Regions from separate parts of the Nonomuraea sp. NPDC049129 genome, predicted to be linked through region 1. Evidence: riboswitches for the same ligand, from Rfam matches in the RefSeq annotation. Region 1 holds a riboswitch; the other holds the start of a gene.
What was found. Region 1 has a riboswitch for cyclic di-AMP ahead of AB0B64_RS16755 (hypothetical protein). Riboswitches for the same ligand answer to the same signal wherever they lie in the genome.
Positions count from the first base shown of each region.

Region 2: linked by a shared signal. The riboswitch ahead of AB0B64_RS46055 (CHAP domain-containing protein) and the one ahead of AB0B64_RS16755 (hypothetical protein) in region 1 are both predicted to bind cyclic di-AMP.

Region 1 covers NZ_JBEZDU010000005.1:177,838-188,238, reverse strand. The annotation lists gene AB0B64_RS16785 (MarR family winged helix-turn-helix transcriptional regulator) at 1-19, shown strand, start outside; gene AB0B64_RS16780 (CDGSH iron-sulfur domain-containing protein) at 114-770, shown strand; gene AB0B64_RS16775 (aldo/keto reductase) at 813-1,670, shown strand; gene AB0B64_RS16770 (PadR family transcriptional regulator) at 1,688-2,224, opposite strand; gene AB0B64_RS16765 (MDR family MFS transporter) at 2,281-3,729, shown strand; gene AB0B64_RS16760 (DUF5302 domain-containing protein) at 3,777-3,977, shown strand; cyclic di-AMP (ydaO/yuaA leader) riboswitch at 4,143-4,277, shown strand; gene AB0B64_RS16755 (hypothetical protein) at 4,458-5,216, shown strand; gene AB0B64_RS16750 (alpha/beta hydrolase) at 5,342-6,187, shown strand; gene AB0B64_RS16745 (hypothetical protein) at 6,303-6,674, opposite strand; gene AB0B64_RS16740 (roadblock/LC7 domain-containing protein) at 6,693-7,067, opposite strand; gene AB0B64_RS16735 (hypothetical protein) at 7,097-7,978, opposite strand; gene AB0B64_RS16730 (roadblock/LC7 domain-containing protein) at 7,982-8,359, opposite strand; gene AB0B64_RS16725 (NAD(P)H-binding protein) at 8,594-9,196, shown strand; gene AB0B64_RS16720 (DUF4032 domain-containing protein) at 9,226-10,401, opposite strand, start outside.
Region 2 covers NZ_JBEZDU010000022.1:122,789-133,189, reverse strand. The annotation lists gene AB0B64_RS46085 (helix-turn-helix domain-containing protein) at 298-951, opposite strand; gene AB0B64_RS46080 (DUF3237 domain-containing protein) at 1,104-1,586, shown strand; gene AB0B64_RS46075 (nuclear transport factor 2 family protein) at 1,644-2,084, shown strand; gene AB0B64_RS46070 (methyltransferase domain-containing protein) at 2,379-3,119, shown strand; gene AB0B64_RS46065 (metallophosphoesterase) at 3,191-4,069, shown strand; gene AB0B64_RS46060 (LysE family translocator) at 4,263-4,892, opposite strand; gene AB0B64_RS46055 (CHAP domain-containing protein) at 4,974-5,471, opposite strand; cyclic di-AMP (ydaO/yuaA leader) riboswitch at 5,658-5,799, opposite strand; gene AB0B64_RS46050 (YciI family protein) at 6,106-6,453, shown strand; gene AB0B64_RS46045 (sigma-70 family RNA polymerase sigma factor) at 6,555-7,850, shown strand; gene AB0B64_RS46040 (hypothetical protein) at 7,905-9,974, opposite strand; gene AB0B64_RS46035 (CHAT domain-containing tetratricopeptide repeat protein) at 10,098-10,401, shown strand, end outside.

The DNA.
Region 1 (10,401 bases):
GCAGAACATCCGCGACTAGACAGGCGGCCAGACCGGCCTCGGCCTGCGGGTTTCGGCCGATGCCTGCCGGGAAGCATGGTCCACGGCCCCCCGCCCGCGGGAGGTGGAGACGTATGCGCATCGAGGTGACGCCTGACGGTCCCTACGTGGTGACCGGATCGGTCCCCATGGCCAGGCAGGTCATCGGCGGCGACGCGATGGGCCAGTCGACGAAGTGGGTCCAGGGCGAGGAATATCCGGTCGCGGAGTCGTACGAGCTCTGCCGCTGCGGCCGTTCGCAGAACAAGCCCTACTGCGACGGCAGCCACGAGCGGGTCCGGTTCGACGGCACGGAGACCGCCTCGCAGCGGTCATACCTGGGGCAGGCGGAGGAGCAGGCCGGGCCCGAGCTGGCGCTCACCGACGCGCCCGCGTTCTGTGCCTTCGCCCGCTTCTGCGATGCGGACGGGCAGGTATGGAAGCTCCTCAAGATCCCCGGACAGGGCGAGACCGCCGCGCGACAGGCCGCGCACTGCCCGTCGGGCCGGCTCACCGCCTGGGCGTCTCGCGCGCCGATCGAGCCCGAGTTGCCGCCGTCCATCGGCATCGTCGAGGACGAGGTGGCGGGCGTGGGCGGGCCGATCTGGGTACGCGGCGGCATTCCGGTCACCTCGGCCGACGGCCAGGACTACGAGGTACGCAACCGGGTCACGCTCTGCAGGTGCGGAAGCTCGAGGAACAAGCCGTTCTGCGATGGCTCGCACGTGACCATCCGCTTTGCCGGCGCCTGACCCCGGTTCGACCTGACTCCGCGGCATGAGGAGGATGGGTTCATGAACACACGATCTATTGGCCAGGCCCATGTCGGCGCCATCGGGCTCGGCGCCATGCCCATGTCCGTAGCGGGGCACATGCCCGACGAAGCCCAGTCGATCAAGACCATCCACGCGGCGCTCGACGCGGGAGTCACCCTCATCGACACCGCCGACGCCTACACACCGTCGGCCGACCAGGTGGGTCACAACGAGCGGATCGTGGCCAAGGCCCTGGCGAGCTGGAGCGGCGACACCGGCGACGTGCTCGTGGCCACCAAGGGCGGCCACACTCGCATAGAGGGTGGCGGGTGGCAGGTCAATGGCCGGCCGGACTACCTGGCCGAGGCGTGCGAGCGCTCCTTGAAGGCGCTGGGGGTGGAGGCGATCGGGCTCTATCAGCATCACCGGCCCGACCCCGCCGTGCCGTACGAGGAGACGCTCGGCGGCCTGCGCGACCTGCTCGACGCGGGGAAGATCCGGATGGCGGGCATCTCCAACGCCAATCCGGAGCAGATCAGGCTCGCCCACGAGATCCTGGGCGGGCGGCTGGCCAGTGTGCAGAACGAGTACTCGCCGAAGTTCCGGACCAGCGAGCCGGAGATCGACGTGTGCGCGGAGCTCGGGGTGGCGTTCCTGCCGTGGTCGCCGCTGGGCGGCATCAGCTCGGCGTCCGAGCTCGGCGGCAAGCACACGGCGTTCGGCACGGTGGCGGCGGCGCGGGGCGTGTCGCCGCAGCAGGTCTGCCTGGCCTGGGAGCTGGCGCGCAGCCCGGTGGTGATCCCCATCCCGGGGGCCAGCAGGCCGGAGAGCATCATCGACTCGGCCGCCGCGGCCGACCTCGTCCTCACCGCCGAGGAGCTGTCCCTGCTTTCTTAGCTGGACGCTTCTTAGATCTATAGCAAGTGGGCTGGGGCCGGCTGGTCGGCCGGCTCCAGCCCGCGCAGCTCGGCCAGGGTCTCATCGGCCCAGGCGAGCGCCGAACGGCCCTGTGTGAGGCCGAGGTTGAGCGCGTACCGGCCGAGCCTCGATCCGTCCTCGGGTTTGCACTCCAGGACGGCCAGCCGCTGCTGGAACCCCGCCCTGATGCGCTCGACCACCGCGATGGCCGACTCCCTGTCGAGCAGCGGAAGCAGGAACGCCTGGAGGGCCACCTCGCTGCGTATCGCACCGACCGGTTCGTGCTCGACCAGCCAGGAGCGCACCTGCTCCGCGCCCTCGGGCGTGATCGCGTACATCTTCCGTCCGCGCGCCCCCTCCGACTCGACCGCCACCAGCCCGTCGGCGGCCATCTTCACCAGCTCCGGGTAGATCTGCGTGTGCCCGGCCTGCCAGACGTGATTGAGCGACCGCTCGAAGGATTTCGCCAGGTCGTAGCCGCTGGCCGGCCCCTTGGCGTCGAGGAGCCCGAGCAGCGCGATCCGTAGGGACATGTCGGCAAGCATAGCAAAGGGTTGACATGTCAATCCTTACATGTCACTCTCCACACGTGAATACTGACACGAAGCGCAGAGGCGATGGCCTCCTGCTGGTCGCCGTGCTCGGCGGCATGTTCTTAGGAATGCTCGACCAGACGATCGTCGGTACGGCCCTGCCGCGGATCATCACGGAACTGGGCGGCGTCGATCTCTACACCTGGGTCGTCACGGCCTACCTGCTGACCTCGACCGTGACCGTGCCCCTCTATGGAAGGCTGTCGGACCAGCACGGCAGGAAGCCGCTGCTGCTGATCGGCATGTCCGTGTTCCTCCTGGGGTCGGCGCTATGCGGGGTGGCGCAGGACATGACGCAGCTCATCCTGTTCCGCGCGTTGCAGGGCTTGGGCGCGGGCGCGCTGCTGCCGCTGTCGATCGCCCTGGTGCTCGAACTGTTCCCGCCGGAGAAGGGCGGAGCCCGGGTGCAGGGCGCGATGGGCGGAGTGATGGCGCTCAGCTACCTCGCCGGGCCGTTCCTGGGCGGGCTCTTCACCGACCACGCGAGCTGGCGCTGGGCCTTTTATGTGAACGTGCCGATCGGCCTGGTGCTGATCGCGATCATCGTGCTGCGCCTGCCGCGCCGGCCGGGACATGGCGGCGGGCGGCCCGACTACCTGGGAATCGGGGTCTTCACAGTTGGCATTAGCTCGCTGCTCATCGGCCTGACCGAGAAGGGGCTCGACGGCCACACCTGGACCAGCGTGCCGGTGATCGGGCCGATCGCGCTGGCTCTGGTGTCGCTCGTGGTGTTCGTGGTGGTGGAGATGCGGGCCGAGGCGCCCATCATGCCCCTGCACCTGTTTCGGAACCGTACGTACACGCTGGTCAACGTGACCTCCTTCTTCACCGCCTTCTGCATGTTCGCCGGCGTGGTGTTCCTGCCGCGCTACTTCCAGGAGGCGCTCGGCGCCAGCGCCACCGAGTCGGGGCTGCGGATCTACCCGCTGACCCTGGCCATGGTGGTGGGCAGCATGGTCGTGGGCGCGCTGATCAGCCGGACGCGCGTCTACAAGCCGTGGCTGGTGGCGGCGCCGTTCCTGCTGGTCGTGGGCACGCTGTTGTGCGCCGGTCTGACGCTGGACACGCCGCCCTGGGTGCTCGTCGGGTGGATGGCGCTGATCGGCCTCGGCATGGGCCCGATGCTCTCCGGCCTGACCGTGGCCGTGTCGAACTCGGTGCCGCCCCAGTACATGGGTACGGCCTCGGCCAACCTGACGTTCTTCCGCCAGATCGGCGGCTCGGTCGCCCTGGCCCTGGCCGGCACCGCCTACACCTCCGTCATCGCCACCGAGGCGCCGCTGCACGGACTGGCCGCCGCGCACGCCTCGGCCGCGGCCCTGGTCATCCCCTCGCTGGGGGTCGCGGGCGCCCTCGTGGCGCTGGTCGCCCTGATCGCCATGCCCGGTGTGCGGATCGACCGGGAAACCCCACAGCCCAAGGTCGAGGCCAGTTTCGCGTCCTGAGCGCCGTCATGCGAAGCTGTCCTTGTCCCCAACACCAGGAGGTCCTCATGGCGGAAACACCGGAGCCGGAAGTCGACGAAACTCCCGAGGACGAGATGAAGCGCAAGTTCCGCGAGGCGCTGGAGCGCAAGCGTAACCAGCATGCTGACTCGAGCGCGGGTGGCAGGGGCAACGACCCTTCCAAGATTCACGGCGCTCACGGGCCCGCCGCCAGCAAGCGTTCTTTCAGGCGGAAGAGCGGCGGTTGACCTGAGCTTTTCTGGGGGTACGGCATGCCGTACCCCCCTTTTTTCTTGACCCTCTAGGTAGATCTTCGCCCGTTTCATGGGCTTATGTTTGCCTTTGTCCGGTTCGGTACCTATAGTTCATGGAGTTACCAGCCGGTGACTTTGGGGCTTCAACAGGGGAGTACCAACCGGCAGGCGCCGAATCCCGCTCGCGGGAACCGGGGAACCAACGTTCCTTAGGGGTGAATCCGACCTCGGTCGGTAGGGCATCTCCACGTCCGAACCCGTCAGCTAACCCGGTAGGCGAGATGGAGAGGACACCTACCGCATGCGTAACCCCCGCGTCGTGCCGCCAGCCCGCGTGTTGTCGTCCGCAGACTGACCGGCGCCTTCCCCCCGCTCTTCCACGCTCCGCGTAGCGACCGTTTGGCGTCTTGCCCGGCTACGCCCACCTTTCACGAGCGCGATCCCCTTTTCCCGTATAAAGGACTTCACTGCTTCATGTCTGTTCGCTCTGCTATGCTCACCGCCGCCCTCGTAGGCGCGATCTCCATCAGCGCAGGCACCGCCGCACACGCCGACACCGGCAACGACAAGAAGGTCCTGCTCAAGGGCAAGACCACCGCGTCCTACTTCTGGGACGACTCCTCCGGCCGCGCCGGGGACACCGGGCTGCCGGCCAGCGGCAAGCCCATGCAGAAGGGGCTCGCCGCCAGCCCGAGCTGGCCGCTCATGACCGAGGGTTACGTCGTCTACAAGGGCAAGAAGATGCCCTTCTTCGTCGGCGACCGCGGTCCGGGCGTGCCGTCCTCCAGCGGCGTCATGCTCGACCTCGACGCCAAGACTTTCGCCGCCCTGACCGGTGGCCGCTTCAACTCCAGCACGCTGGGCGTGGACGGCAACGGTGGCGCGGGCCACATCAAGATCGACTACGTCATCACCAAGTGGGGTAGCGGTCCGGGCAAGAAGAACTACCCGCAGCCCTTCTCGACCGGTGCGTACGCCGTCGTGGACCGCAACCCCGCCAAGCCCCCGAAGATCGTGGCCGAGGGCGACAAGCCCGCCGCGGTCAAGCCCGCTCCCGCCAAGGCCGTGCCGGTGGCCGCCAAGAAGGCCGACAAGGCTGAGGAGAAGGTCGCTGACAAGAAGGTCGTCGAATCGAACGCCATCGGTGGCGCCGCCGCGGCGGTCGCGCTGGCGATGTTCGGCGGTGGCGTGACGGTCGGCCGCGACCGGATCCGCAAGCTCGTCCGGCGCTGACAACCGTCAGGTCCGAAGACGGTTTTGCTGACGGCCGTCAGGTCCGGAGCCGACGGCCTTGATGGTCGTCGGTTTCGGAGCCGGCGGTCTTTGCGTCGCGGGAAACAGAATGTCATTCTGACCTCGTGACCACGCTTGCAGCCGCGAACGGCATCGAGATCGCGTACGAGACCTTCGGCTCACCCGGCGGACGTCCCCTGCTCCTCATCATGGGGCTCGGCGCCCAGCTCATCCACTGGGACGACGAGCTCTGCGAGCTCCTGGCGGAGCAGGGCCATCACGTTGTCAGATTCGACAACCGTGACTCCGGACTCTCCACACACCTGCACGACGAGGGCGTTCCCACACTGGGGACGTCCTCTTCGTATCTGCTGGATGACATGGCCGACGACGCGGCCGGGCTGATGGACGTCCTCGGCTGGCCCGCCGCCCACGTCGTGGGCGCCTCGATGGGCGGCATGATCGCCCAGACGCTCGCCATCCGGCACCCCGAGCGGGTCCTGACCCTTACCTCGATCATGTCGACGCCCGGCCCGGACGTGGCCCCGCCCACGCCGGAGGCCAGCGCGGTGCTGCTCGCCGCGCCCCCGACTGATCGGGACGCCGTGCTCGCCCAGTCCTTGAGGACCTGGGCGGTGATCGGCTCGCCCGGCTTCGACATGGACCGGGAACGCATCCTCCGGCTGTCCGGCCAGGCGTACGACCGGTGCTTCGACCCGCCGGGCACGACCCGGCAGCTGGCCGCGATCATGGCCTCCGGCGACCGCACGGAGCAGCTCGGCACGCTGGGGATCCCCGCCCTGGTCATCCACGGCGAGGCCGACCGGCTCGTCCCGGTCGCCGCCGGCCACGCCACGGCGGCGGCGATTCCAGGCGCCACGCTGCTGACGTTCCCCGGCATGGGCCACGACCTGCCCCGGCCGCTCTGGCCGGACATCGTCGGCGCCATCACCAAGCTCACCACGAGCTGACGCACCAGGAATCAGGCCGGTCAGGGATCAGGCTGTTCAGGGACCAGGCTGTTCAGGGATCGGTGGAGGTCGGTGGCTCGTGTCCGCCGCGCCCGGACGCGAGCCACCGGATCTCTCAGACCTCCAGCTTCTCCTCGATCCCGCGGAGCTGGTGCCGGGCCAGGGCCAGGTTGGCCCGCGCCCGGTCCAGGGCGAGATAGAGGAAGAGCCCCTTGCCGCCGCGGCCGGTGATCGGCCGGATGATGTGGTACTGGCCGCCGAGCGTGATCAGGATGTCCTCGATGGAGTCCTTGAGCCCCAGCGAGTCCATCGTGCGCAGCTTGGCCTTGACCACCTCCGTGTTCCCCGCCGCGGCGACCTGGAGATCCAGGTCCTTGGAGCCGCCGAGCGCCCCCAGCGCCATGCCGCTGCCGTGATCGACGATCACCGCGCCGAGCGAGCCGTCGATCGTCATCATCTCCTTGAGAGAGACGTCCATGCTGGCCATGCCTTCCTCCGTTCAAGCTCAGTGAATCCGTGCTGAGATGGCGGCCACGCTGGCCGCCGTCTTGCGCCCCTCCAGCCGGAGCAGCCCGAGATTGGTGCCGGGCTCAGCCAGGACTGCGAGGACGATGGTGGGGCCCGCCGCGTAGAAGGCGGCGAAGCCGGCGGTGCCGGAGATGAGCGTCTCCTCCAGTACGCCCTGGCCGGTCATGATCGTCATTCGCCTGCTCAGCGCGAGCAGCGCCGCGGACAGCGCGGCGACCTGCTCGCCACTGTCGTCGGCGTTGTCGCAGGCGATGCTCATGCCGTCAACCGTGCAGGCGACGCTCCCGCTGATGTCCGGAGTGCGCTCGCGCAGGAGAACCATCTCCCTGAGCACCTCTTCACGCAGCTCCACCGGTGGCCTCCTTTGCGGGCGGGGGAACCTCATGTCAGCTCCTCCAGCGCCTTCTTCAGGCGCATCAGCAGGGCCAGGTCCGTGGGGTCCGCCGTGACCGGCGGGCCGAGCGGCAGGCCCGGGGTGCGGGGATCGTGCGGCGGCCGTTGGCCGGCGGCCACGCGCCCCCGCTGCGGCAGCGCCCCCTGCCCGTCTCCGGCGGTCTTCGCCCTGTGCTCACCGGTCTTCGTCGCGCTCTCTTCCGGGGCGCGCGTGGTGGTGGTCGGCTCCACGGGCGGTGCCAGCAGCCCGGCCGCCGCCATCCTCCGTACGGCCAGCAGCACCGAATAGCCGGACCTGCCGATCCGCTTGGCCAGGTCGAGCGGTGTCGCCTCGGCCCCGGCCCCGGTGAGGACCTCCCACTGGACCGAGTCCAGAGTCACCCCGCTGCCCGGCAGCCACTGCGCCGGCCGTACCGGAGCCGTGTCCAGCTGCGCGGACGGCCAGATCTGCGCGAGATAGGCGCGGCGGCGCGCGCACTCCCGCAGCAGGCCCGCCACGTCGAAGAACCACTGCCCGCCCAGCCAGTGCTGCTCGCCCGGCCGGAATTTCGGCCGCGACCCGCCGGCCGGCAGCAGGAAGAACGCGGCGTCCAGGACGGCCCCGAGCACGCAGTACTGCAGCTCGCCCAGCGTGACGGGCCCCTCCTCCAGCAGGCGCGCGCAGCCCCCGTCGGCCTGCAGCCTGCGCAGCGCCGTCTCCGGCAGCCGCCCGCGCGCCGCCAGCAGCCGCTCGACGCCGGGGGTCTGGGCGCACTCCATGTACGTGACCCGGCCCTCGCTGAGGAAGATCGTCCCGGCCCGGCCCACGCGGAGGGCGCCCGTGGCCCGTTCACGGGCTAGACCGGTCAGAAGCGTGTCCAGCGGTGCCATGGCTCAGGTGAGCAATTGGCGGGAGATGTTCAGCAGGCGGTATCGCGCCAGGGCGAGATTCGACCGTTCCAGGTCGAGGCGCAGGTAAATGACGAGCGGCCCCTCGAATACCGTTTCGAGGAATCTCAGTAAATGATGGCCTTTGTCGGTAGTGACCAGCATGTCGTCGATCCGGACAGTTTCGCCGGGGCAGGAGCGGGCCAGGCCGTCCATGGTCGCGCGCAGTGTCTCGGTCAGGGCGGCGGCGGAGCTCTCGGCGTCCACGCCCTGCGGCGGTCCGCTGATGGCCACGGCCATGCCGCTCGTCTGGTCCACCAGCATCGCGTCCAACGCCCCTGGTATCGCCATGACCTCGGTCAGGCAGTCATCCAGTCCCAGCACGTGACCCTCCCACGCCGTCATGAGGACTGGGACAGCGTAGGAGCGGCGGATGACGGCCGGGTGATCGGATAAAGCGAGATATGTATGAGGTTAAAGATGTCTACGGCCAAGGTGGAGAAAAACCTAACCGCGACGGAGATTTCCTGATTAGGGGTATTGCTTGCGACATTTAAGAGTATTGCTCACATTATTCTCGGCCCAGCTCGCCAGTATCCAATGGATACTCTGGAGAATATGAAGATTCTTCTCTTTGGCGCGACCGGTATGGTCGGTCAGCGCATCGCCGCCGAGCTGGCGGCCCGCGGCCACGAGGTGACCGGTGTCAGCAGGTCGGGACCGGTCAAGGGAGATGTGCGCGACGCCGCCACGCTGGGCCGCGGCCATGACGCCGTGATCTGCGCGATCGCTCCGCCCCGCGACGGGAGCGAGCCCGAGGGGCCGTTCCTCGACGCCCATCGCGCCCTCATCGACGGCGTCCGCGCCGCCGGGGTCGGGCGGCTCGTCGTCGTCGGCGGCGCCGGCGGCCTGGAGGTGGCGCCCGGTGTCGACCTGGTCGACACGCCCGGCTTCCCGGACATGTACAAGAAGGAAGCGCTGGCCCAGCGGAGCGCTCTCGGCCTCTACCGCGAGGTCGACGACCTCGACTGGACCTACGTCTCCCCGGCCGCGGAGATCGCGCCCGGAGAGCGCACCGGACACTTCCGTGTCGGCGGTGACCAGCTTCTCACGGACGCCGAGGGCAACAGCCGCATCTCCGCCGAGGACTACGCGATCGCGATCGCCGACGAGGTGGAGAAGGGCGAGCACCCGCGCCGGCGCATCACGGTCGCCTACTGAACTCCGTCCGACTCCTTAAGGTCCGACTCCTAAAGGTCCGACTCCTCAAGGTCCGACTCCTCAAGCAGGTCGTCCGCCTCCTCCATGAGGCCGCCCGGCTCCTCGGGCAGGAGGGCCTTCTCGTCGGGCTTGTGGACGAGCACCTTGTCCACGTACGACTTCACGGCGGCCGCGATGCCCACGTCGGCCCCGGCCGCCTCCGACAGGTACCACCGGTGGTCCAGCACCTCGTGGAACAGCTGCGCGGGCTCCAGCTTCCCGCGCAGCCGGGCCGGAATGCCCTCGACCGTCGGCTGGAACACCTCGGCCAGCCACCGGTGCGCCACGATCGCCTCGTCCTCGTGCCGCAGGCCCTTGGCGACCCGGAACCCGTCGAGGTCGTTCAGCAGCCGCCTGGCCTGGTTCTCCTCGACGTCGAGCCCGGTCAGCCGGAGCAGCCGCCGCTGGTGGTGCCCGGCGTCGACCACCTTGGGCCGGACGATGAGCCGCCCGGTGCCGACCTTGCGCCGCACCATCATCTCGGCCACGTCGAAGCCCAGCAGGTTGAGCCGCCTGATCCGCTGCTCCACCCGGTGCCAGTCGACCTCCTCGATGATCTCGTCCTGGGTGATCTCGTTCCACAGCCGGTGGTAGCGGGTCACGATGTCCTCGGCGGTGTCCATGGGGTCGATCGACGGGTGCAGCAGCCCGCCCGCCTCCAGGTCGAGCATCTCGCCGAAGATGTTCATGTGCGCGGTCTCGATGTCGCCGAGCCGCTGGCCCTCGCTGATCATCGGATGCATCTCGCCGGTCTCCGCGTCCACGAGGTAGGCGGCGAAGGCGCCCGCGTCCCTGCGGAACAGCGTGTTCGACAGCGAGCAGTCGCCCCAGTAGAAGCCGATCAGGTGCAGCCGCACCAGCAGCACGGCCAGCGCGTCCAGCAGCCGGGTGAGCGTGTCGGGCCGCAGCGTGCCCGACATGACCGCGCGGTAGGGGAGCGAGAACTGCAGGTGCCGGGTGATCAGCGCCGCGTCGAGCCCCTCGTCCCGGCCGGTGACGAAGGCGATCGGCTCGACCGACGGCGCGTCGAGCCTGGCCAGGTCCCACAGCAGCTGGTACTCCCGCCTGGCGTACCGCTCGCTGATCTCCTTGATCGCGTACACGTTGCCGGACAGCCGCACGAACCGCACCACGTGCCGCGAGATACCGCGCGGCAGGTCGACCAT
Region 2 (10,401 bases), on a different contig from region 1:
CCGGGGAAGGCCGCGCGAGAACAGGGCCGCCTGTTCGCCCATTCTGGCTCACCGTGGATGGCGTACAGGAGCCCGGATCGTACAGCGCCGCTGTCCAGCAGTCACTTCAGCGTTCGGTCGGGATGTGCCGCAAGCCAGTTGGCGATCAGTCGGTCGGTGGTCGGCCGCGCGCTCGCCCCTTTGCCATGGTTCAGATGGGTGACCAGCGGCCAAAAGCCGTGAGTGGAAGGACCCTCTGCGAGGGAGCGGCGACGTTGGCCGACCGGGGCGCAGAAGCCGAAGGCGCACTGGGCCGTCCTAGTGGTTGAGCCCGAAGAGCTCTCTCGTGGCCTGGATGGCGTCGGGCCTTCCTTGCACGTGGAGGCGGCCCGTGGAGAGCGCGGCGAGTGCGGCGGCGGGATCGCGCCCCATCTCGGCGAGCGTCGTGGCATCGGCGAAGGTCAGGACCACATCTGGATCGTCGATGTGGCCGGGGAAGGTGTGTAGGTCGCCTTCGGCGATGCGGGCGTGCATGGCTTCGGTGCCCACTCTGAACTCAACAGTGAGGGGTGTGGCCGGGACCCGCTCGGGCCGGAACATCGCCCGCAGGGACGATGTGATCCAGTGAATTTGGAAGGCGGCGCCGTCGTCCTGCTCGCCGAGCAAATGAATGCCGAACCGGGCGAGCTCGGTCATCGTCGGTTGCAGGGCACGGCCGAGCGGCGTCAGCTCGTACACCTTTGACGCGGCCGGCGCGGGGAGCGTGCGCCGACTGATGATTCCGGCTTCCTCCAGGACCTTCAGACGGGTGGCGAGCATGTCGGTGGAGATGCCTACGAGCCCGGCGAGTAGATCGACGTAGCGTTTCGGCCCGTCGAGCAGCTCACGGACGACCAGCAGAGTCCACCGCTCGCCGACCACGTCAAGTGTCTTGGCCACCGCACAGTAATGGCCGTAGGACCGCGATGCCATGGGGGCAGCCTACCCCACTTCTCGGTCCATCCAAGTTGCTGATCTGAATTTCAGAGCACCTACTTGACTTTTCCAAGTGATCGCCTGAAGGTGTTGTCGCGGCAGGTCGCACGATCAGGACCTGCTCCATGACCTGGCCCTGGGAGGACTGTATGACCCTTGTCGAAACCGACCCCACCGCCACCATGGTCACGGTCGAGCACCTGTGCGACTTCGCCATCAGGTTCCAGACCATGCAGATCTTCTCCACCCCGGTGGCCATGCGCATGATCGCGGTCGTTGACCGCGGAACCGTCGAGGGGCCGCGGCTGCGCGGCGAGTTCCTGCCCGGTGGCGGTGACTGGATCACCGTCGGCTCCGACCGTGTCGCCCGCCTCGACGTCCGGGCGACGATTCGCACGCATGACGACGAGCTGGTGTTCGTCACCGTCACTGGCCGCGCCACGCTGTCGGAGGAGGCGATCGGTCGGCTACTGGCCGGCGAGACCATCGGCTGGAACGAGATGCACGCACGATCCGTGCCGCTGTTCGAGACCGGCGCGGAGCGCTACTCGTGGCTGAACTCCACCGTTGCCATCGCCGTCAACGAGCTGTCCCTCGACCACGTCGAATACCGCGTCTACCGCATCCAGTGACCAACCATCAGCCCGCCGAGTGAGCCCAGTGAGCCTAGTGACAGGAGGCAGCGCGCCATGCCCACCGCCGCATCGCCCGCGCACAACGTCAGAGAACTCTTCAACACCTACGCCACAACTTTCGCCACCCGCGACGTGGACGCGATCGCCGCGCTGCACTCGCCCGGAACCCAGTTCTGGCTGCACAACGGCGAGCAGCCGGTTCAGGGTCGATCCGCGCTCCGCGACAGCTTCGCCTTGCTGTTCGCCCAGTGGCCTGACCTGGGATTCGACATCCACCGGGTCATCATTGGTGAGCGGCACTGGGTTCTTGACTGGGCTCTCACCGCTGTTCTCACCGACTCCGGCGGCAACCGGCGGCCGATCCGCTTCGACTGCCTCGACGTGGTCACGCTTGACGAGAACGGGCTCGTCGAACGCAAGGACACCTTCATCGATCTTCCTCAGGCGCAGGCAGCGCTGACCGCCGTAGCGGCCGGGTCCGGGGGTCATTCATGACGCCAATGGCCGGTGCGGTCCTGCGCAACCCGATGACGCTCGCGCACGGCCCTTGTCACCAGGTGGCACTGCTTGCCAGGGTGCCGCACTCCCGACTGCACCGCCACATATTCGCCACGTTAGGTATTCGTACAGTTACGGAGGTTGTTTGTTCGGGGCGTGAGGAGTTGGGCGTGGGCAAGCATGAGGGCGCGACAAGCGCACGTACGAGGAGTTCGATCCGCCCAAGGACGAGGACAACAAGGGTGACGGGGGCGGCACAGGAGATGGCCGACACAGCAGCGGGAAGCGGAGGTGACGCCGCCGGACCTCGACAACCGCATCAGCGGCAAGATCAACGCGATAAGCGGTAATCGAGAGCCGATCACCGGCACCCTCGAGGAAGCGCTGAAAGCCGTGCCGCGGCACCTGTTCGTGCCCTCGGTGGGGCTGGCTCTGGCCGATGACGGGCCTGTGCTCATCGATTGGGGTGGCGATCCAGACGCGTGGTGGGCGGCCGTCGACGGGACGGCCGCCATCGTGACCCAACTCGAAGAGGGCGCGACCGCCCTCCGCGCCACGGAAGGCCGCTACAACTGCTCCAGCTCAGCCCTCGGTACCGTGGTCCGCCTGCTCGGACCGCTGAATCCCCAGCCTGGGCACCGCGTGTTGGAAGGGGGCACCGGCACGGGCTGGACCGCCGCATTGCTGTCACATCTGGTCGGCGAGGACGGCAGCGTGACATCTATCGAGGTTGATGAAGGTCTCGGTGAGCAGGCGGCCAAGTCCTTGGCCGCGGTCGGGGCGCAGCCGCACCTGATCGTCGGTGACGGCGCGGCCGGCTGCCCTGACCGGGCACCGTACGACCGGGTACACGTCACGTGTGGCATTCACACCGTGCCGTACGCCTGGATCCAGCAGGCCGCTCCCGGTGCGGTGGTCGTCGCACCGTTGTTGACGTTCTTCCGGCCAGGGTGTCAAGCTCGACCTGGCTCGGTCGTCGAGATGGCGGTGGAGCGCTGGGATGTGAGTCACCGGTTCAGGGCCGGTGGTTGACACCGCATCGTTGCGCCGCTCGACCGGTGCTGGGCCATGTCCGGATGGCTTTCGCGAAAGGTCGGCAGGCGATGAAGATCGCTTTCTTGGGTGATGTCCATGGTTGTGTGCTGCACGCGCTGGGTGCGGTCGTGGCGCTGCGGAAGCGACGGGAGATCCGGCTCGACGCCGTGATCCAGGTCGGCGATCTGGGCGCCTACCCGTCGTTCGATCGGTGGGACGAGGCCAGCCGTCGGTTCGGCCGGGATCATCCCGCTCAGGGGGACTTCTTCCGGCTGCTCGATCCGTCGCCGGCCTTCGCCGAGGGGGTGCGCTCGGCTCTCGGGCGGGTCCCCGGTGTGCTGTTCGTCAGCGGCAACCACGAGGATCACGACTGGCTGGCATCCTTGCACGACGCGGCGGGCGCCGAGGTCGTGCCGGTGGATCCCCTCGGCGCCTACCTCCATGTCGCCTGCGGGAACGTGGTTGAGGTCGCCGGGCAGCGCGTGGCGTTCCTGGGGCTTATCGAGGTTCCGGGGAAGATGGATCTGGACGAGAGCGCGTACGCGCGGCTGATGGCGGTCAGACCGGGTGACGTGGACGTCCTGGTGACTCATGACGGCCCGTACGGGATCTCACGCGACCGGCGCGGGAACGTACAGGGCTCGGCGAAGCTGACCGCACTCATCGAGCACCTGCAGCCGCGCCTGCACGTCAGCGGCCACTACCACCACCCCAACGGCCCCCGCCGCTACGGCCGCACGACCTCCTACGCGCTCGCCCAGTTGGTGCGGCCCAAGACCACCAAGTGGGAGCCGGAGCCCATCAACCCCGAACAACGGGTGACAGCTGGGAGCATCGGCCTGCTCGACACCGAAACCGGTGACTTCGAGTACGTACAAGATGATTGGCTGGCCGGTATCAGCGGGGACGCGTTGGACCTCGCCGAACTCATCGCAGTCCACTCCTGAAGCACGGCGCGATCAGGAGATGGACGACCAGGCGCGCAGGGAGCTTGCGCAGCCGCCGCTCACTGCACCCGCACTTCTCGATTCGGCGGCTCGTCTCCCCACACCGCGCCGACGAGCCCGTCCGGCGAGACGGGTCGCCCGTCGGAAACCGAGGCGGCGAGCCGCGTTCCTCCGCTGACCGGGCCGCGGCCGGTCAGCGTTCGGCCGCGAGGGTGACGCCCAGACCGATGAACACGCTCCCGGTCGCGGCGTCGATCCGGCGGCGCACCGCCTGGCGGCCGCGCAGCCAGCCGCCGATCCGCCCGGCCAGCACGCCGACCGTCGCGTCGGCCAGGAACTCCAGGACGATCAGGACGGCGCCGAGGACGGCGAACTGCAGCCAGACCGGCCCCGCCGCGGGATCGATGAACTGGGGCAGGAAGGCGACCATGAACGTGAACGTCTGCGGATTGGCCATGGAGGAGACCACGCCGTTGAGGAAGGCCCGCCGACCGGACATTCCGCGGCTGGCCGGATCGTCGGCCTGGCCGTTCTTGCGGTTGCGGATCATCTGGACGCCGAGGTAGATCAGGTACGCGGCGCCGGCGAACCGTAGCACCGTGAAGACGACCGGGAACGTCGTCAGCAGCACGGCGAGCCCGGCGGCGGCCGCGGCGATGTACAACGCGTCACCCGTGATCACGCCGGCCGTGGCCAGCAGCCCGGCGCGGGGCCCACCCCGCAGACCGCATCCCAGGACGAACAGCATGTCGGGTCCGGGGGTGATCAGAGCGACGATGGTGGTCGCCGTGAAAACGGCGAGCAGGTGCGGATCGATCGGCATGCGATGATCTTTCCACCTCCAGTGTCGGCGCACCGCTTCGGGGACGCCGCTCGGGGGGTGCCAGAGGCGCCAGGCCAGCTGTCAGGCGGCGTAGTGCGGGTAGCCGTAGCCGACGACCTGGGAGGTGGGACGGACACGCTGCTCGACCTTGCCGTTGCCGGTGTTGCCCTCGATCGTGGAGATCGTGCCGTCGCCGTTGTCCTTGACCACGAAGCCGACGTGGCTGATGGAGCTCAGGTCCTTGCTGCCGCTCCAGGAGTAGAAGACCACGGCGCCGGGCTTGGCCGCGGTGCCCCAGCGGTGGTTGGCGGCGAACCACTTGGCGTGGGTGACGGTGTAGGCGTCCCAGCCGACCTGGGAGCGGGCGCCGGTCTCCTCGCCGACCCAGGAGACGAACATCGAGCACCAGGCGGCGTTCAGGTAGTCCTGCCTGCTGCCGCCGTCACGCTGGACGGTCTCGGCGGCGCGGGCCGAGTTCATGTACCACTTCTGGAACTTGGTGCCGCCGCCGTTGGCGTCCTCGGTCGTGCCGACCTGGGCCTTGGCCAGGTTCAGGACCTGCTGGGCGGTGACGTTCACCTGGGCCTCGCCGTTCCTGCCGCCCTGCGCGGAGGCGGGGGCGGCCTGAGCCGCGGTGGGGGTGTGCCCTGTGGAGGCGGTGGCGGCGTTCGCCGCGGTGTGGGCGCCGAGGGCGGCGGCGGTGAGGGTCGCGCCGAGCGCGATCTTGGCATAGCTGATCTTGGGGGTGCGGATAATGGTGATTACTCCTTGCTTCCATTCCGCTTACCGGGTTAGCTGACGGGCTCGGGCGTGGAAGCTGCCCTACGGCACGTTGACGTGCCGATTAGCCCCGATCGAGACATGGGTCCCCGGTCCCGCGCACAGGCGGGTTCAGCGGTCACAGGTGATTGCCTGTGATGCATGCGATGGGTATGACGTCCGTACTCGGACTTTGGCGGCGCGGCCAGAGGGATACTCACTGTCTAGGCCAGGCGCACAGATGGGTACAACGCACCCCTGACCTGGGTAATTCCATCGCCATGAAATCGCCATGCCCAGCCCGGCCGGCTCGTCGATCCGTCAAGTAGCGGGGGTGTCTTGTTGAAGTCGCGCCAGGGCGCGTCTGGAAAAGGTTCGCGTACGGTCTGTCGAATTCGCCTCGCCCGTCCGACGTAGAGGCGTACCGACCGGACAGACGGCCAAGGAGACCCTCATGCCCCAGTACGCGATCCTCATCTTCGACAACGCCGGAGCCGGCGACTACACCCCCGAGCAGCAGGCGGCGAGCCAGCGGCACGCCGACGACCTCGTCGACTCCGGCGCCATGATCGCGGCCTACGCGCTGCGGTCCGCCGACACCGCCACCTCGTTGCGCGGCGACGTGGTCACCGACGGGCCCTTCATCGACGCCAAGGAAGTCATCGCCGGCGTCTGCGTCATCGAGGCCCCCGACCTGGACGCCGCCCTGGACCTGGCGCGTCGCAACCCCGCCGTCCAGTGGGGCCGTGGCGGCGTCGAGGTGCGCCCCGTCGCGGGCGGCATCGCGCCCACCGCCCGATGACGGCCGCGGCGGACGCGGGCCAAACCGACGCGAGCCAAACGGAGGCGGGCCAAACGGAGGCGGGACGGGCGGACGCGGGACGGGCGGACGCGGGTCAGGCGGTGGCTGACGCGCATCGGCGCGAGTGGGCTTTCGTGCTCGCCGCGACCGTGCGCGTCGCGCAGGACCTGGACCTGGCCGAGGAGTGCGTACAGGAGGCGTACGCCGCGGCACTGTCGGCCTGGGAACGCGACGGTATCCCCGCCAACCCCGCGGCGTGGCTCACCACCGCGGCCAAGCGCCGGGCGATGGACGCGATCCGCCGCGAGCGGACCTTCCGGTCGAAGCTGCCACTGCTGGTGGAGTCCGACGAGCTCGCTCCGCGCAGGCCGGCGGACCGTGATGAGGCGGACGCGGTGGAACTGGAGGATGCCGTACCCGACGAACGGCTGCGGCTCATCTTCACCTGCTGTCATCCCGCGCTCGCGCAGGAGGCGCAGCTCGCGCTCACGCTGCGGCTGGTGTGCGGGCTGCCGACCCCGGACATCGCCCGGGCGCTGCTGGTGTCGGAGCAGACGATGGCCGCCCGCATCACCCGGGCGAAGAAGAAGATCTCCGTCGCCCGCATCCCCTACCGGGTGCCGCGCCCGGCGGAGCTGCCGGACCGGCTGGCAGCCGTACTCGGCGTGCTCCACCTGCTGTTCACCGCCGGGCACACGGCCCCCTCGGGCCCCGCGCTCGTGCGCGCCGACCTGGCCGACCGCGCGCTGCACCTGGCCCGCGCGCTGCGAGAGCTCATGCCCGATGAGCCAGAGGTACGAGGGCTGCTGGCACTGCTCGTGGTCACCGACGCCCGGCGCGCGACCCGGACGGACGCTGACGGCCGGCTGCTGCGCCTTGAGGAGCAGGACCGCTCCCGGTGGGACCGCGGCGCGCTGGCCGAGGCGCACGAGCTGATCGTGGCCGGCCTGCGCGGTGGCCGCGCCGGGCGCTACCTGCTGCAGGCGGCGATCGCCTCCCTGTACGCCGAGGCGCCGTCGTACGAGCAGACGGACTGGGCACAGATCGTGGCACTCTACGACAGACTGCTGGCCCTCTGGCCCTCACCGGTGGTCGCGCTGAATCGGACCGTGCCCGTGTCGATGGCCAAAGGACCGGCGACCGCACTGGCCCTGGTCGAGGCGCTGGAGCAGGATGGCCGGCTCTCCCGGTACCAGTACCTGCCGGCGATCAAGGCGGACCTGCTCCGGCGCCTCGGCCGTACGGACGAGGCGGCGACCGCGTACCGGCAGGCGCTGGAGCTGACCGACAACGAGGTTGAGCGGGCCTTCCTCACCGGGCGTCTAACTGATCATGATCCGGGCAGGACCTCGCTTGTCCTACGTCTCGGCGTACTACCTCGGCCGGTTGGGCGATGACGAGGCCCGCGACAACGACGGCGCGGTCATCCCTGACCGCGGCTGATGCCGCCTTCACTTATCGGTGTTCGTGTCCGCGGGCACGACCTCGCCGACCGTGCCCAGCAGGCGGCGCAGCTCGTCGTACTCGATCGGGCGCCCGAGCCGGAGGGCGGCGTACTCGCCTGCGGCGCCGCCCTGCGCGGCGAGTTCGGCGCACGCCGCGTGCCACTCGTCGTGGGCCTTCCGCACGGCCTGGGCCGCGCCGGGGCTCTCGAGGTCCGACAGGTCACGGAGCCGGACATAGGTGTCATACGCCTCACGCTCGGCGGCGGAGCCCTCGGCGGGCGGCGGCAGCCGCTCGCCGAGCAGTTCGAGGAAGACCCTGGAGCGGCCCAGCTCGGAGAACTGCCAGGCGGTGACCGCGGTGCCGCCGTCCCCGAGTGCCTGCGGCGTGGCCGAGGCGAACAGCCACACGCCCAGGTCGTACAGGCCGCTGATCGAGCCGCCCGCGCTGATCCGCAGATCAGGGCTGAGGGCGCGCCCGCGCACGTCCTCCGCCGAGCGCACCGCCTCAAGCAGGCTGTCCCTGGCCACCTCCATGTCGCCCACGGACCTGGCGAGCTGGGACAGTCCCGTCAGCGCGTTCATCTCCCATGTCACCTGCCCGGCCGCGCGGGCGCGCAGCGCGGCTTCGGTGAAGAGCGCGGCGGCCTCGGCGGGGCGGCCTTCAGTCACGAGATCGTCGGCGCGCAGCGCGAGGTCGCGGATGGGGTTGCCCCAAGCGGGGAAGGGCGCGGGAGTGCGCCGGGACAGCCACGAGCGCAGCTGCTTGTCCAGGTTCGTGTGCCCGCGCACGCCCATCAGCAGCGCGAAGGGATGGGTGTTGAACGTGAGCGCCTGCTCCTGTCCCCAGGCCAGCCGCTCCCGGATTCCGCTGCGGCGGATCGCCATGGCCCGCGCCTCCAGCCGGCGTGCGCCCTCCTCGTCGCCGCGCTGCTGCGTGATCACCGCCAGGCCCAAGAGCGCGTTTCTACGCAGGTACGGGCTGTCATCCGGCGAGAGGAGCTCGTGATCCAGGTCCACCGAGCCGAGACCGTGCCTGGTGATCAGGCGGCTCCAGGCAGTGTGCCGGGCCTGGGCCGCCATCCGCGGCAGGGCCAGGGCGGAGAAGCGGCGGGCGCACTCCCGCCAGGTGGCCAGCACCTCGTCCTCCAGCCCGAGATACTGGTAGATCTCCGCCCGCAGCCACAGACAGCAGGTGCGCTGGATCTCCTGGTGCCGTGCCAGCCGCCGGGTGGTCCGCGGCACGACCTCCTCGTCGACCAGGTCCAAAGCGAGCTCGGCCAGCTCGACACGGCGCAGCGCCGCCTCGGCGGACACGGAGCCGACGGTGAGCCGCGCGTCCAGCAGCAGCGCGGAGATCAACGCGTAGTCGGGCCTGCGGCGGCGGGTCAGGAAACCGTCGTAGAGCCACTCACCGAGATTCACGGCCGTGATCACCTGTACGTCCGAGTGTTGTGCCTGGGGAGTGCCGACAGCGATCCTGTGGAGCGTCTCGACCGTCTCCACCAGGCACAGGGCGAGCGCGGGCACGGCCAGCCGGGGGTCGGGGTGCGCCACGTACGCCAGCAGGAACGGCGTCCACGCGTAACGCAGCAGCACGGTCGCCAGCACCGAGCAGAGCGCCAGCGGGGCCCGCAAGGGTTTCGGCGGCCTGGCCACGGCACGGAAGGTGCCGACCCCGACCTGCAGCAGCAGCACGGCGGCCACCAGGAACACCCCGTTGAACGCCGTGGCCCAGGCCGTCGTCGCCCAGGCCGAGGCCAGCCACTCTCCGGCAGGGGAGAAGACCAGCAGCGTGCCGGCCGCGAGCACGATGATCTCTCCCCAGCGCCGCAGCCGAGCCCGCTTGCGGACCAGGCCGCGCCAGGCCGTCATCCTGCCCGCCACGTGCCCGCTGACCAGCAGCCCGGCCAGCAGGGGCAGCCAGGCGGCGCCCCCGCCTGTGCGGGCCGCCGCCCACACGCCGAGCGCGGCAGGCGTCACGCAGGCGACCCGCCGTGCCCACGCTGACACCCGGTCGGCCCGCCCCGGCGGCCGGATCAGCAGGCCATGATCAGGTAACGCCCGCTTGTCACCCACTGGAGGGATTTCCCCGCGAACGCCGCTGTTCACGCCCGATCACGAATGCGTATCTCGCCCTTCTCAGAGCGATCCGGTGGGGATAACTTCTGCGTGGCGGCGGAAAAACCAGCGCGGAGGGCCATGCCAAGGCGTTTGCGTGTCCGGACCGGCGACCCCTGGACGCCCAACCTGGCCCGTGCGCGGCGGCGCCTGGCGCGCGGGCGGCCGCAGGACGCGGCCCGCGAATACCGGCAGGCGTGCAGGCTCGCCGACGGCAGGCGCGCCGATCCGCTCGTCAGGTCCGCGCTGCGGCAGTGGCTCGGGCTGGCGTTGCTGAAGGCGGGGCGCGGCCAGGAGGCGTTGCGGGCGCTGGTCCAGGCCTGTGAGCTGCTGGGCCATGACCCCGGGGCGGCGGAGCAGTACGCGAGCACCCTGGACACCCTCG